One region of the Halobacillus litoralis genome, then DNA from elsewhere that is predicted to be linked to it. Evidence: riboswitches for the same ligand, from Rfam matches in the RefSeq annotation. Region 1 holds a riboswitch; each other region holds the start of a gene.
What was found. A riboswitch is a leader RNA that binds a small molecule or an ion and turns the genes downstream of it on or off. The one in region 1 is predicted to bind S-adenosylmethionine.
Positions count from the first base shown of each region.

Region 1 (5,343 bases):
TAGCTAGGAATAGACCTGCTTGAGCTCGCTCGTCCACTTCCATTTCAAGAACGTTTTCGCCATCAAGCAATACTTCACCTTTTGTCACTTCATATTTAGGGTGACCCATGATTGCGGAAGCTAGTGTGGATTTACCAGTTCCGTTCGGTCCCATAACAGCGTGGAATTCCCCACCGTTGATTGTTAAATTAACACCTTTAAGGATTTCTTGACCTTCGATTTCTACGTGAAGATCTTTGATTTCTAAAGTTGATCCTGCCATAAATGAATACCTCCAGTATCTATTTTTATAGAATGTCCAAGTTAATCGGAAACAAAGAACTATTCTCAATTTATTCTCATTACAATCTTATATCATTTAGTGCTTGTTATCAACTTTTTCCCACTAGCTGACGCCAAGGAAATGACCATGCAACAAACAAATTTCTACATTTTTCATGTGTATTATAACATGAAAAAATCAGGTGGCTAAACACACCTGATTTTTTCATTTCATCTTATTTATTATCTATGCAATTGACGGTCGACCTGGGCAAACATTTTCTGACTCTTTTCGAATTCACGTTGGCGTTTTTCCTCTACTTTCAAGCGTGTATCCAACTTTCTGCTGTACTCCGCATAACTCATGTTATGAGATTGGTGCATGGCTTTCTCCATATCAGCAGTGTAATTCAAGTTCAGATCGTCACTAATAACGAATCAATCCTTTCAGATTATTTACACAATTTAAAGTACCACAATTCTTATACCCAAATAAAACCTCTTGAAACTTTAAATTCATGCAAAACAAATCCTCTTCGTTAATGTAAGCGTTTACCCCGGGCGAGTATATAGAATACATTCGATTTCCTTGAATTTTCTAATTATTTAATTTAATTGACCGTAGTCGTCAAATCCATGTATGCATCCTGTACAAGTGTGACGGCCTGACTTAAAGCCGCTCCCCCTCCAAATGCAGCTGCAACACCACAAGCTTCCAATATTTCCTTTTCTGTTGCGCCCTGATCGACACAGCCTTTCGTGTGATAGATCATACAATACTCATCCTGTGCAACAATGCTGATTCCTAATGCCATCAATTGCTTCTCTTTTTTAGATAGTTCTCCAGCTTTAAAACATTCTTGTGTAAATTCATCGAACTTATGAGAAACTTCCGGCATGTGCTCTCTGAAGGCTCCCATTCCTTCTTTATAATCATGTAAATACGTTTGCGTCCACGTCATATTTTGCTCCTGCATATGAAAACCTCCCAATAAAAATAAGTGACTGCGGTTAGTATAAACCGCAGTCACCCATTTTATCCGTTATTCAGCATCACTTGATACCGGCACAACAGCACCGTCATATTCTTCTTTTATGAAGTTCACGATCTCTTCAGAACGAAGAACTTCTACAAGTGTATTCAATGCTTCATTGTCTTTATCTTCACTATTAGCAGCAACAACGTTCACGTAAGGAGAATCAGATTCCTCCAGAATAATTGAATCTTCGCTAGGAGACAGTCCCGCTTCAATGGCATAGTTCGTATTGATCGCTACAAGCACGTCTTCTTCACGTTGATAAACTTGTGGAAGGTTAGCTGCATCTACTCCTGTATCGAATTCGATGTTTTTAGGATTTTCTACAATATCCTGTACGGTAGCATCTACTTTTTCAACGCTTTCATCCAATTTAATCAGTCCCTCTTTTTCTAAGAGCGATAGAATTCGACCGTGAGTGGAGACCGAACGACTCATTACTAGTGTCGTACCTTCTTCAACGTCTTCCAGGCTTTCATACTTTTGAGAATAAACTCCGATAGGCTCAATATGGATACCCCCAAGGTTGGCAAAGTCATACCCTTTCTCTTCCTCTTGGATCTCCATATAAGGGATCGTTTGGAAATAGTTCGCGTCAATACGGCCTTCATCTAAGTCTTGGTTCGGTAAAATGTAATCCTGATATTCTTCAATCTCTAACGTAATGCCCTCTTCTTCAAGCAAAGGTTTTGCTTTTTCAAGGACTTCAGCATGAGGAACACTGGTAGCTCCTACCTTTATCTCTTTGGTTCCACCTTCTTCACCTTCAGATCCTGATGTATTTTCATCCTCACTCGATGATCCGCAAGCTGCGAGAACAACGATAAGCAAAGCAGCAATTAAACTTGTCCAGATTTTTTTCATTTTCATTCTCTCCCTTTTATTTTTTATCTTTTATCCAATTTCCGTGAGATGGCATCTCCGATGAATTGGAATATAAACACAATGAATATGATTAAGATGGTACAAATGAATACAACATCAAAGTTACTTCTTTGGAACCCGTAGAAATAGGCAAAATCTCCAAGACCACCAGATCCGATTGCACCGGCTACTGCGGTATATCCAATTAATGCGATAGCTGTTACGGTAATCCCTGATATTAGAGCTGGCATCGATTCTGGAAGCAATACTTTGAAAATGATGGTGGAATACTTCGCCCCCATTGATTTTGCTGCTTCCACGACACCTTTATCAACTTCTTTCAAAGCAATTTCCACCAGACGGGCATAAAATGGCGCCCCCCCAATAATCAGTGCAGGTAATGCTGCTTGCGGTCCTCGAATGGTCCCCAACAGAAAATCAGTAAACGGGAACAATAACAATATAAGAATGATAAAAGGGATCGCTCTAAATACGTTAACGATGGAAGCAGTGATCCAATTCAACGTTTTATTTGACCAAATCCCACCGGGCCCAGTCAAGTAAAGGAGGAGCCCCAAAAGCAAACCTAAAACGAATGTCCCAGCGACAGAAACCAGCGTCATATAAAGGGTTTCGTTTGTAGCTGTAATCATGTCTTCCATTCTTACGTTCGGAAACCATTGATTAAACATGTGGATTCACCTCCACTTCTACAGATGTTGATTCAATATATTCAATGGCACGTTGGACTTCTGTTTGATCTCCGTCAAACTGAACAAACATTGTCCCATACGCCCCCTTCTGTGTCTGGGTAATCTTTCCATGAAGAATATTGACATCCACTTCAAACTTCCTTGATAAATCACTAATTAATGCCTGATTTGTACTTTCTCCCACAAAGTGAAGACGTATGATTTCTCCGGACCGATAATTATCTTTGATCACCTGCAGGGACGTCTCTTTTTCCGGGTCCCCCATTACTTGATCCACAAACTTCTTCGTAACCGGTTTTTGAGGATGAAGAAAGACATCCAGCACTTCTCCTTGTTCAACAATCTTTCCATCTTCCATAACCGCCACCTGATGACAAATTTTGCGAATGACGTGCATTTCATGTGTAATGAGAACAATCGTAAGTCCGAGCTTTTCGTTGATATCCACCAGAAGATCAAGAATCGAATCCGTCGTCTCAGGGTCCAACGCGGATGTGGCTTCATCACATAAAAGAACTTTAGGGTTGTTTGCGAGCGCTCTGGCTATTCCCACTCTTTGCTTCTGTCCACCGCTCAATTGGGATGGATAAGAACCCCCTCGGCCTTTTAACCCCACCAATTCTATCAATTCATCGACACGTTTTTGCCTTTCTGCTTTTGGGATCCCTGCAATTTCTAAAGGAAAAGCGATGTTATCATGAACGGTTCGTGACCAGAGCAAATTGAAATGCTGGAAGATCATTCCGATTTCTTGTCTGGCCAACCTTAATTTCCCTTTGCTTAAAGACGTAAGTTCCTGTTCATCGACAAGAACACTTCCTTCTGTGGGATCTTCCAACCGGTTCAGTAAACGAATGAATGTACTTTTACCGGCCCCACTATAGCCGATGACCCCATAAATTTCTCCTTTGTTAATATTAAGACTTAAATCATCCACTGCGCGTACATCCTGATCTTTCGTGTGGAATATCTTAGATAGTCCTTTAATTTTAATCATGCTGTTTCCCTCCACTTCCAAAAAAAACGCCATTCTGTCTTGAGAACAGAATGGCGTTTTTATTCATACCTAAAAATCTGTTCTCTCATCTGTCAAAGCTTTATACTTTGCAGGATTTGGCACCTGAGCAAAACAGTATTGCCGGTTGCCGGGCATCATCGGGCCAGTCCCTCCGCCACTCTGGATAAGAGATTTTAATCTATTAATTTATTATTGCTTTAACTCGTTTAAGTAGTACAAAGAGGATTTTAGCACCGTACGAATTTTGTGTCAACTCATAAACAGATTGTTCAGAAAAATAAAATCCACATGCACTAAAAAAATCCTTACATCATCCACACAAAACATCCAATACTCCATCAATTTAAACAATAAAAAAATCCCTTCTTTAATAGAAGAGATTTGTCGTTTTTACATTTCTCATCTATCAAAGTCATAAGACTTCGCAGGAATTAGCACCGTGCAGTGTACCTGCCGGTTGCCGGGCATCGTAGGGCCAGTCCCTCCGCCACTCTGGATAAGTGAAGATGTCGATATGAAATTAATAATTATGTTAGCATGGGGAATAGATGAGCGTCAATCCATAACCTTCGATAAATAAAAGGAGAATGACCTTGAGTAAACAAGCCCCTTTATTTGAACTACCTTATATTAACGACCACTCTTCTATTTATAAACTTGAGGAAGACTTAGGGAAAGTTATTGTCTTGACCTTTTGGGCTTCATGGTGTCCCGATTGTGGAAAAGACTTACCTATGAAAGAACAACTGTACAAAACGATGGACCATGACAAAGTAAAAATGATGACGATCAATGTAACTGGAAGGGAGCGGAATATAGAGGAAAGCATTGAATTCAACGAAAAGTTTTTAACACAACCTACTCTTTCTGATGATGGATGCTCCGTTTATGACCTCTACAATTGTCATGGTGTTCCTTCCACCATCATCATTGATCAACAAGGAGATATCCATGCTAATTTTGGCGATCAGGCCTCTTTTTTAGATATTGTTAGCAAATTAGGAGAAATCGTATAATTCTCATAAAAAAGAGAGCCAAGGCGTTGCAACGCCTTGGCTCTCTTTTTTATTATTGAATAACTTCCACATCTCACTTAAGTATTAAAGAGAATTTTTCAATTCTACACTAGCGGTCATTTCCTGGGAAATATAAACACTATTCAACAAAATTGACTACTTTCTCATACATATAGGAAACAGAGTGAAACGCATAAATCTTTTCTTCTACCTCTCCTCCACTGGTCACTAGAAGACACGGAACACTTTTTATCTTATAATGCTGCATCCACTCGGGGTGTAGAGAAGCATTCATTTCCATAAAAACTTCTCTATTAAAAACAGCTTCAAGTGTTGTAAGCATTTGACGTGCTAAATGACAAGTTGCACAAAAAGGGCTGTGAACGAATATGAGGGTCCTTTGTGGAGTATTGAAGAGCTTCTTTACTTCTGTT
Region 1 is NZ_CP129016.1:1,920,016-1,925,358, reverse strand. Features, by position in the region: gene sufC (Fe-S cluster assembly ATPase SufC) at 1-262, opposite strand, end outside; gene LC065_RS09675 (YuzK family famiily protein) at 505-645, opposite strand; gene LC065_RS09670 (carboxymuconolactone decarboxylase family protein) at 873-1,238, opposite strand; gene LC065_RS09665 (MetQ/NlpA family ABC transporter substrate-binding protein) at 1,305-2,162, opposite strand; gene LC065_RS09660 (methionine ABC transporter permease) at 2,186-2,854, opposite strand; gene LC065_RS09655 (methionine ABC transporter ATP-binding protein) at 2,847-3,872, opposite strand; SAM riboswitch class I at 3,955-4,063, opposite strand; SAM riboswitch class I at 4,290-4,396, opposite strand; gene LC065_RS09650 (TlpA family protein disulfide reductase) at 4,487-4,909, shown strand; gene LC065_RS09645 (thioredoxin family protein) at 5,049-5,343, opposite strand, start outside.

Region 2 (5,343 bases), 1.2 Mb from region 1:
CTCAAGGAATGAGCGCACTTCTTGGATTCAACCCGGAAGCAGACCTTGATGCGAATAAAGAAGAAATGCTCAGCCTTATGTCTGAAGTGAAAACAGGACAAATTACGTATGCCGTCAGAGATACGCAAATTGATGGGTTGGATATCTCCAAAGGCCACTTCATGGGAATTGCCGATGGTAAAATCTCAGCTACAGACAAAAATGCTTTGACGACGGCTAAAACGTTGTTGAACCAAATGATCGATGAAGATGAAGATGAAATTCTGACTATCTTGACTGGTGAAGAAGCCGACGAAAAAGAGATCGCAGAACTTGAGTCATTCATTGAAGAAACATACGAAGATTTGGAAGTGGAAATCCACAATGGTGGACAGCCAATATACTCCTATATCTTCTCAATAGAATAAATCGTTCTGAAACGCAGCTCCTGGAGCTGCGTTTTTTTATGTTTGCTTTTGAACCATCTTGACTCGAAGGTGATTTTTTATTGAAACAAAGACGATTAAGAGATAGCCGGAGATCAGTAAAGTGTAGACAAACATTAATGTCGAATCACTGACTTGGATGGAAGATAATAAAGTCCTTGCATTAGTAAGGATAATAAAACCTCCAGCTAATACTCCAAGAATAGCAGAAGGAAGGATTTTGACAAGCCAGGCGGCAATGGGTGCTGCTATAACACCACCAATAACGAACGATGCAATGAGTAGCCAGCTGAATGAATGATGCCCTAAAAAGATTAAGAAACCAGCCGTTGCTGAAATCGTTACCAGAAATTCGCTTGTATCCACTGTTCCAATGACTTTTCTAGGAGCAATTCCCGATTGAGAAAGAAGCGCGGGAGTATTCACCGGTCCCCATCCTCCCCCGCCGACACTATCCAAAAAGCCTCCTGCTATTCCAAGTGGCAAGAGGAAACGTTTGTTTACTGACTTTTTTTCATTAACGTGAGTTTTTCTCGAGAAGCATAGAAAACGAACTACGATATAAACCCCTAGTGTGAGTAGGAATATGGATATGTACGGTCTTATGAATTCCCCTGGGATATAGCTTAAAAATGCGGCTCCTAAAAAGGCACTGATAGCTCCATGAACGGCGATCATCATGACAAGCCGTTTGTCGATATTGCCAAACTTATAGTGGGAAAATCCTGAAACAGCCGTGGTGGCAATCTGCGACATATGAATAGAAGCCGAGGCTACAGCAGGAGCAAGTCCATACGATAAGAGGATGGTTGATGAGCTGAGTCCAAACCCCATGCCAAGTGCTCCATCCATTAATTGAGCTATAAAGCCAATCAAAGTGAAAATCGTCAATTTATGCAAAATGTACCACTCCTTTTAATCATTCCATGTTTGAAAGATATTTTATTATTCCTATGTATTTACTTGGTTTTTTAATCAAAAAAATACTCCTCCGTCTGAAAGAAGGAGGAGTAACCACACCTTATCTTTCAGCCTTTTGGCTGCTGGAATGAGCACCTTTTTCAGGTTGCTGCGGGATCTTCAGACCAGTTTCCTCCCCCGACTCTTCATAAGGATTGTATGTGTAATTGAAGAATAATTCTTAAACTAACGAACATGGTTTTGTTTGTCAATCATATAGTATAAAAAGTCAGAATTTTTTTGATTTCCCTAAAAAGGCATTGACATATGATGTTTAGGAGCATATGATTTGTATCAACTTGTTTTTCAGAAAATTTCATACTTATTCTTATCTAGAGAGGTGGAGGGACTGGCCCTTTGAAGCCTCGGCAACGGATCTATACAGGTACTGTGCCAATTCCAGCAAGTGTTAGAGCTTGAGAAGATAAGGAGAATGTAGTATACGTTTATTCGTAAATGCCTTTCTTCTTATCACGGAGAAAGGCATTTTTTCTTTTTAGAAAGGAGGAGGAAATGAAACAACCATTTGTTACCTACCAATCTTTTGAAAATCCATTTAAAGGTGATCAACTGAAAGACGACGATACGAAAGGAGCGGAGGAGGTCATTCGTTGGGCCTATACTCAATATGAGGATCTTGTGTATGCCTGCAGTTTCGGAGCAGAAGGGATCGTTCTCATCGATTTGATTTCCAAGGAGAAACCAGATGCTGAAGTCGTTTTTCTAGATACAGATCTCCATTTTCAAGAAACTTATCAACTGATAGAAAAAGTGAAAAAAAGGTATCCGAAGTTAAACATAAGGATGATAAAACCTGAAATTACGCTGGAAGAACAAGCCGGGCAGTACGGTTCCGCCCTTTGGAAACGGAATCCCGATCAATGTTGTTACATCCGTAAAATTAAACCGCTCGAAGATGCCCTTAGAGGAAGAACGGCATGGATGTCGGGGCTGAGACGTGAACAATCCCCCAGCCGTCAGAAAACGAATTTCGTAAATAAGGATGAGAGATTCAAATCCATTAAGGTATGCCCCTTGATTCACTGGTCATGGGCAGACGTATGGCAATATATCCGACTAAATAGGTTGGATTACAATGAATTGCACGATCAAAATTATCCGAGTGTGGGGTGCATCCCATGTACCGCTCCTGCTGACGACGATGGGAGGACGGGAAGATGGAAAGGGTTCAATAAATCTGAATGTGGGTTACACACGACGGATTCTTTGGGAGAGGAACATTCATAAAGGAGGAATTATTATGTCAATTATAACTCCGCACGGTGGTGCGCTTGTGAACAGGTGGAAGGACACGAGACCGGAGGAGCTGCCGGAAGATATCATAGAGCTTGATTCGATGGCCCTAAGTGATGTCGGATTAATTGCGAACGGTGCTTATAGTCCCTTAAAAGGATTTTTGAATAAGGAAGACTATGAATCTGTTGTCGATACAATGAGGTTGAAAGATGGCACACCATGGAGTATACCTATTACCCTCCCGATCACAGAAGCACAGGCCCGGACGCTTGGAAACAAAGCCCGGTTGGTCAAGGACGGTGTTGTGTATGGGACGATCAGCATAACGGATCGGTTTCAACCGGATAAGGAAAAGGAAGCTCAAAGCGTATACTTAACGACAGATCCTGCGCATCCTGGGGTGAACAAATTATACAAACGAGCAGATTGGTATGCAGCAGGAGAAATCGAGGTATTTCAAAGACCTCCTTACGAACATGGAAAAACATTTTATCTGGATCCAGAAGAAACAAGAGAGCTTTTTCAAAAACTCGGGTGGAAAAAGGTTGTTGGCTTCCAAACACGGAACCCTGTCCATAGAGCTCACGAATACATCCAAAAAGCTGCGCTGGAGACGGTGGATGGATTGTTCTTAAATCCATTGGTGGGTGAGACCAAAAGCGATGACATTCCCAGTGATGTCCGGATGAAGAGCTATCAAGTTCTTCTTGATCAATATTATCCGAAAGAAAGAGTCACCTTGGCTGTTTTCAACGCGGCGATGCGGTATGCAGGCCCGCGGGAGGCAATCTTTCATGCAATCGTCAGGAAAAATTTCGGGTGCTCTCACTTCATTGTCGGCCGAGATCACGCAGGTGTAGGGGATTACTATGGTACTTACGATGCACAAAAAATCTTCAGCCACTATGAAGATGAAGAACTTGGCATCACACCACTTTTCTTTGAACACAGTTTTTATTGCAACGCTTGCGAATCGATGGCTTCACATAAAACTTGCCCGCATGACAAACAACATCACATGATCTTGTCTGGAACGAAAGTGAGAGAGCTGCTCCGTAAAGGGGAAAAGCCGCCAAAAACGTTCAGCCGCCCTGAAGTGGTGGACGTATTAATCGAAGGAATGCAGAAAGAAACAGTGGAATAGAAAGGGTGAAAACAATGAGTGGAAATCTTACCTGGCATGAGGCATCCATTGGCAGCGAAGATTATCGCAGGAAAAATGGGCATCAAAGCGGAGTGCTCTGGTTTACAGGCCTTTCCGGTTCAGGAAAATCAAGCATTGCCAATCATTTGAATAAAGCTTTGTATGAAAAAGGTATCCAAACCTATTTGCTTGATGGGGATAATGTGAGACACGGATTGAACTCAGACCTCGGGTTTTCAGAAGCAGACAGGGAGGAGAACATCAGACGAATTGGGGAGGTAGCGAAACTCTTTGCCGATAGTGGCACCATCGTTTTGACCGCGTTCATTTCTCCTTATCAAAAAGACCGTGACCTGGTAAGGGAGTCTGTTCCGGCTGGGGATTTTATTGAAATTTATGTCGACTGTCCTTTGGAAGAGTGTGAAAACCGAGATCCCAAGGGCCTCTATAAGAAAGCTAGAAATGGAGAGATCAAAGAATTTACAGGCATTGATGCTCCTTATGAAAAACCGCTTCAACCGGAACTTTTGCTCGATTCGAAAACGTATGATGCTGAAAACTGTGCAGAACAAGTACTCAAGTTCTTACAAGATAAAAATTGGGTGGAATGAAAGGGGCCGGAAGATGACAAACGTGTATATTGTGGGAGCGGGGCCGGGAGATTATGACCTTATCACAGTGAAAGGCTTGAAAGCCATACAAAAGGCAGACGTCATTCTATATGATCGCCTGATCAATCAAGAGCTTCTGGATGAAGCGAAGGAAGGCGCGGAACTTATTTTTTGTGGCAAACGTCCGGACCATCATGCCCTTAGTCAAACGACAATCAATCATCTCTTGTGTAAACATGCCCTAAAAGGGAAAGTGGTTACCCGCTTGAAAGGGGGAGACCCATTCGTATTCGGACGTGGAGGAGAAGAAGCGGAAGCACTCGCTAAAAGAAGCATTTCTTATGAAATCGTGCCCGGAATCACTTCAGGCATTGCAGCCCCTGCTTATGCAGGGATTCCTGTGACTCATAGGGATTACAGTTCTTCGGTCGCGTTCATTTCAGGTGTCCATAAAAAAGACAGTGATGAAGAAGCGTATTGGGAGCGAGTCGTAAAAAGTATGGATACCTTGTGCATTTATATGGGAGTAAAGAAGCTGCCTCACATATGTGAACGACTCTTGAAATATGGAAGACCTCTTCATACACCTGTAGCTTTGGTTCAATGGGGCACAACAGAAGAGCAAAAAACAGTGACTGGTACAATCGAAGACATCGTCGAAAAATCAAGCATGATCGAGAATCCTGCGATGATCATCGTAGGTGATGTAGTCCGGTTACGAGAACGTCTGAAATGGTTTGAGTCTTCCCTGGAAGAAAACCTTAAAGACATGGCCACAGGCATTGTGTGAAAGTGGGGGTACCATGAAAGCCGTTTTATATGTCAGTCATGGCAGTAGGAAAAATCAAGCGAAAGAGGAAGCCATTCACCTGTTAACCCAAGTTCAGCGAAGGATTGATTGCGAACTGTTTCATATTTGTTTTCTTGAGTTGGCCGATCCGGATGT
Region 2 is NZ_CP129016.1:3,090,658-3,096,000, reverse strand. Features, by position in the region: gene LC065_RS15835 (DAK2 domain-containing protein) at 1-407, shown strand, start outside; gene LC065_RS15830 (sulfite exporter TauE/SafE family protein) at 444-1,325, opposite strand; SAM riboswitch class I at 1,444-1,540, opposite strand; SAM riboswitch class I at 1,711-1,816, shown strand; gene LC065_RS15825 (phosphoadenylyl-sulfate reductase) at 1,899-2,633, shown strand; gene sat (sulfate adenylyltransferase) at 2,647-3,786, shown strand; gene cysC (adenylyl-sulfate kinase) at 3,801-4,397, shown strand; gene cobA (uroporphyrinogen-III C-methyltransferase) at 4,411-5,187, shown strand; gene LC065_RS15805 (sirohydrochlorin chelatase) at 5,201-5,343, shown strand, end outside.
Region 2: linked by a shared signal. The riboswitch ahead of LC065_RS15830 (sulfite exporter TauE/SafE family protein) and the one ahead of LC065_RS09655 (methionine ABC transporter ATP-binding protein) in region 1 are both predicted to bind S-adenosylmethionine.

Region 3 (5,343 bases), 680 kb from region 1:
ATTTTTAGATGATCCAGCTAATGGGGAACCATTTCGTGTGATGATCGAAAAGGATAAAGTATCTAAACTTCTTCGTTCAGAGTACAAAGATGCCATTAAAGAGACGCCTGAAGCAACGTCTGATCCCACTACCGAGGATCAGGGAAGCGATATGAAATACCAGGATTTTTCTTTAGAAAACCATCTGCATGAGGAAGGGAAAGAAGTGGCATTAACCTTCGATGATGGTCCTCATCCGGAAGTGACTAGAAAAATCCTTGATGTACTGGACAAGTATGAAGCGAAAGCCTCTTTCTTCATGATCGGAAAACGTGTGGGTTACTATCCCGAAGTGACTCAGGAAGTGAGTGAACGCGGGCACGAAATTGGCAACCATACGTGGAATCACCCCCGTTTGAGTCGCTTGTCTGATGACCAAATCCATCAGCAGATCTCATCGACTCAAACGATTTTGGAACAAGTGACCGGACAGAAGGTAGATTTACTGCGATTACCTTTTGGAAACATGCCTTCTGCCAGCTATCAAGGAGAAGGTAATGTTGTTCCGTGGACCATCTATTCTGAAAAATGGGAAGACCTAAAACCGGAAGCGGTAGCTGAAGATATTCTTTCTGAAGTAGAAGATGGTTCCATTATTTTGCTTCATGACCTTCAACTTTCTACAGTGGAAACCGTAGATCTTTTATTGGAAAAACTGACAGCTAAAGGATATAAAGTCGTTCCTGTCAGTCATTTTAGTGATAAACAAGAAAACCGTTCCGTTTTGGATTAAAAACGGAACGGTTTTTATTTTGCTTATACGGGTGGAAGTGTCATCGACAGGGAATTATTTTAATTGTTCTTCCACCCATTTGCCCCAACGGTCGAACTCTACGAGAAATCCATCATGACCATAGTCGGTGGATATGTGATGGTGCTTCCCTTTATTGCAGGAGATAGAGAAGGGGTGGATCAAGGCTTCCGGATAAAGAAGGTCGTGTTCAAAGCTGAAGGTATGAACCTCTGCTTTGTATTGCTTAGCTGCTTGTGCCCACCCATTTCTTCCTCGTCCGATGTCATGGTTGTTCATCGCCTCTAGAAGATAAAGATAGCTGTTGGCATCAAAGCGTTCTTTGATCTTATCGCCTTGATAATCCAAATAAGATTGGATTTCATAAGAGGTATCGGCGTGATAGGACCGGTCGAACCTTTTTTCAAATAAGGTACTGCTTCTGTACGTGACCATCCCTGTCATCCGGGCAATTTCGAATCCCTTTAGATCTTCATTGGAATGATAGTCTCCATTTCGGAAGTGGGGGTCACTCTTGATGGCACGAGCACCGATATGATTAAAAGCGATGCCGTAATCACTTAAATAAGGAGTCGCTGCGAGAATGAATAGTTTTTTCATAAAATCAGGGTAAAGCAGACCCCATTCGTACGTCTGCATACCTCCAAGCGATCCGCCTGCTATCGCATGGACATGAGTGATGTCTAAGCGATGTAAAGCTTTATATTGAGCGTGGACCATGTCCCGAATGGTAACTGTCGGAAAGGTTTGACGGTATGGTTCGCCTGTGTCTGGATTCATGCTCGCAGGCCCTGTAGATCCGTGACATCCACCAAGAACATTGAAGGTGATCACTTGATAGCGATTGGTGTCGATGGGACAATCTTCACCGATTAAACCGGCCCACCAGCCACGTTCATCCCTTGAACCGACGGCGAGCTGGTTGCCCGTTAATGCGTGGCATACGAGGATGACGGGAGCATTTGTCGGCCCGTATCTTTCGTAGGCAAGTTCGACATTCGAAAGTTTCTCACCAGACTCGAAGGTGAAAGCGCCGATCGATATCGATTGATTGGTTCTTGGGTGGCTGGTGGGGTTTTGTAATGACATGCTTTTCATGCTCCTTTCTTTCACTAGACTGATACGAGGGAAGTGGAAAAATCTTTCCCTGACCGGATATTCACAACAGCCTCATAAAGGCTTACCCCTGAAATGATGGCTGCATCTTCGTGAGTGATTGGTTTACGTGACCATAGAAGGGTTGGTTTAACTTCCTTCGCTATGTTCAAGACATCCTCATTTGCTTCCTCCACATAGACAATATCCCAGTTGACATTCGTTACTTTTTGAAGATCTTCAATGTGAGAGAAGGTAACAACTTCGAATCCCAGTCTTTCCAGCTTGCTCTGCTCTACAAGAAGAGCACTTGAGCCAACAATTCCGATTACTCTTTTTCTCAATTCCCCGTTCGAACGATCCAGGGAGGAAGATAAAACAGGCTCTGCCACATGCTTGCCTTTCCCGTAGGGTTTCTTATATCCAGTGGCGTGGAAAATGGCGTTGTCCAGGTCCTGAATTAAATCTTCTACAGACTCTAACCCGACAGACAAGCGGACAAGTTCTTCTGTTACACCTGATTTACTCAAGTTTTCATCGCTTAATTGCTGGTGGGTTGTAGAGGCCGGGTGGATGATTAAAGATTTAGCATCTCCGACGTTTGCTACATGCGACCAGATGGTGCTTTGATCAATTAGTTTGCGTCCTGCTTCACGCCCTCCTTTAATTCCGAAAACAACGATCGATCCATGACCGTAGTGGAAATATTTTTTTGCCAGGGAATAAGTGGGGTGATCCTTCAAGCCTGGATAATTCACCCATTCAACCCCTTCGTGATGGTTCAAATATTCGGCAATTTCCAAAGCCTGATCGGCATGTGTTTTCACTCGCAAGTGTAAAGTTTCCAAACCCTGCAAAAGTAAGAAAGCGTTTTGTGGGCTGAGACATGCCCCTATGTCTCGAAGCAGCTGTACGCGTAATTTTATGGCGAAAGCAGCGGGACCTACATCGATCCCGAATCGGATGCCGTTATAGCTTTCATCAGGCTCCGTAAATCCTGGGAATTTTTCATGATTCCAGTTGAAACGTCCACTATCAACGACAACACCTCCAATAGCCGTGCCATGTCCGCCAATCCATTTAGTGGCCGAGTGCACTACGATGTCAGCACCCCAATCAATCGGTCTACAGACATATGGGGTAGCGAATGTATTATCAATGATGAGAGGGATGTGGTGGTCATGAGCGACATCTGCAATCGCTTCAATGTCCAATACATTCAAGCTCGGATTACCGATCGTTTCAGCAAAAATCGCTTTTGTATGAGGAGTAATCGCCTTGGCGAATGATTCCGGATCATCTTCTTCAACAAAATGGACATTGATCCCATAGCGGGGGAGGGTGTGGACAAACAAATTGTAGGTCCCTCCATAGAGGTTTGTTGAAGTCACAATATCATCACCGGCTTTAGCGACATTCAGAATAGCCATCGTGATCGCAGACATACCTGATGCTGTCGCCACCGCCGCGGCCCCGTCCTCAAGAAGAGCGAGTCGTTGTTCAAATACATCGACGGTCGGGTTTCCGATGCGTGAATAAATGTTTCCAGGTTCCGCAAGCGAAAAAAGATTTTGAGCATGTTCCGTATCATTGAAAACATACGATGTCGTCTGATAAATCGGTACAGCGCGGGACCCTGTAGCTGGATCCGGTTCTTGACCGCCGTGAAGCAAATTCGTTTCAGGACCGAACGTATGGAATGGTGTACTCATGAAAAGTTCCTCCTCTGCTTTTTTCTAGGGCATCCACTTTGTAGAAGAGGGAAAACGAAAAGCCCTCTTCTGTAAGTAAGAAGAGGGCTTTATGTATCTCATACCTCCCCTTATCTTTCAGATCATGTGATCTGTAGGATGTAGCACCTTTTCAAGGTAATACCTTGAAGGTTGCCGGGCGTCGTAGGGCCTAGTCCCTCTGCCGCTCTCGATAAGAGTTGTTTTTATTCAATTTTTCTGACTTGTTTGAAATTATAAAGGCGTCTTTTCTCATTGTCAAACAATTTTGATACGTTTGAACCCTCCTAGCTGTGGGAATGGATAATTAAGTCTATGAGATAGGAGTGAAGTTCATGAAACAATATAGTGTTGTACCTAATAAAGATGTAACCGGCTGGTTTGTAAAAATTGAAGATGTCGCTCCGACAGATCTTTATGATGAGCGTGATACTGCGGTTGCTAAAGCAGAAGAAATCGCAAAGGAAAACAAACCGAGCAAACTTCAAATCTTGGATCAAAACCATGAAGTTGAAGAAGAGCGCACCTACTAACTAAAACTCCCCACCGCGGGAGTTTTTTTATGTGCAATTATCTATAATCAGTTATTAAAGTATATGGCAGGATTGTTGAAGGCTCAGTTTCGAGATGTTTGTGTGCGTTTAGGGGCTCCGGGAAACCGTTCGCTTTCCATGGGGCGGGCGGTGAGCCTCCTCGGACTTCGTCCTGCGGGGTCTCACCTGTCCCACACGTCCCATAGGAGTCTCACCGTTTCCCTCCGCCCCTTGGCCGTATGAGTGTCTCGAAACCACTTCTAGAATATGCAGTTATTTAGCTTGATACAGGGCGCTTTATGCTTATAACAGTAGTATAGTGGAAGACAATCCAAATGGGTAAAGGGGTTCGTTTCTCACATTCATCGAATGGGGTGGTTGGGAAGCTGCGAGACTCCCGCGGGAATGGATTGGCTGGCTAGACCCCACAGAGCGGAGCTGGAGGAGGCTTGCCGTCATCCCCGCAGGAAAGCGAGCGGCTTCCCAACCACCCCTAGCGCTTATTATGGCAACGAACCACGGAAACATCTCGAACTGAGTCTCCAACTGAAGGGAGCTTATCTACAACTGACCACTCTAGAGTTTTCGTGGTACTCCAGTTATGATGGAGGTAAACGATACGTGAAGGTGTGTGCAATCATGAATGCTCATTATGATGTCATTATCGTCGGTGCACGTGTAGCCGGCGCAAGTTTAGCTATATTGTTAGGAGAAATGGGGAAGAAGGTCCTCCTTGTTGATAAAGCCAGTTTTCCAAGTAATACATTATCCACTCATTTTATGTCCCACACAGGATTCTTAGAAAAATTAGGCGTGCTTAAGCAACTCGAAGAGTCGGGTTTGAGAAAAGTAACGAGAATGAGGACCTATATTGGGAGCAGTTTCGTAGAAGGACCAAGGACGTCCTATACCATCATTCCAAGAAGAGACAAGCTCGACTCCATGCTGATTGATCGAGCGGTCACTTTCCCATCCGTCCATTTCAAACCCGATACCGCGGCACGAGAATTGATCTGGGAAGAGGAGAAGGTCGTTGGCGTCAGTCTAATAGAAAAAGGGAGCCCACAAGATTTCTATGCTGATTTGATCGTTGGGGCTGATGGGAAAAACTCGAACATTGCTCATTGGACAGGTGCAGAGAAGTATGAAGAAACCAAGCCTTTGCGCCCGGTCGTCTACGGGTATTTTGAGGGGG
Region 3 is NZ_CP129016.1:1,237,297-1,242,639, forward strand. Features, by position in the region: gene LC065_RS06385 (polysaccharide deacetylase family protein) at 1-772, shown strand, start outside; gene metX (homoserine O-acetyltransferase MetX) at 827-1,879, opposite strand; gene LC065_RS06395 (O-acetylhomoserine aminocarboxypropyltransferase/cysteine synthase family protein) at 1,903-3,597, opposite strand; SAM riboswitch class I at 3,705-3,815, opposite strand; gene LC065_RS06400 (DUF2188 domain-containing protein) at 3,951-4,148, shown strand; gene LC065_RS06405 (NAD(P)/FAD-dependent oxidoreductase) at 4,788-5,343, shown strand, end outside.
Region 3: linked by a shared signal. The riboswitch ahead of LC065_RS06395 (O-acetylhomoserine aminocarboxypropyltransferase/cysteine synthase family protein) and the one ahead of LC065_RS09655 (methionine ABC transporter ATP-binding protein) in region 1 are both predicted to bind S-adenosylmethionine.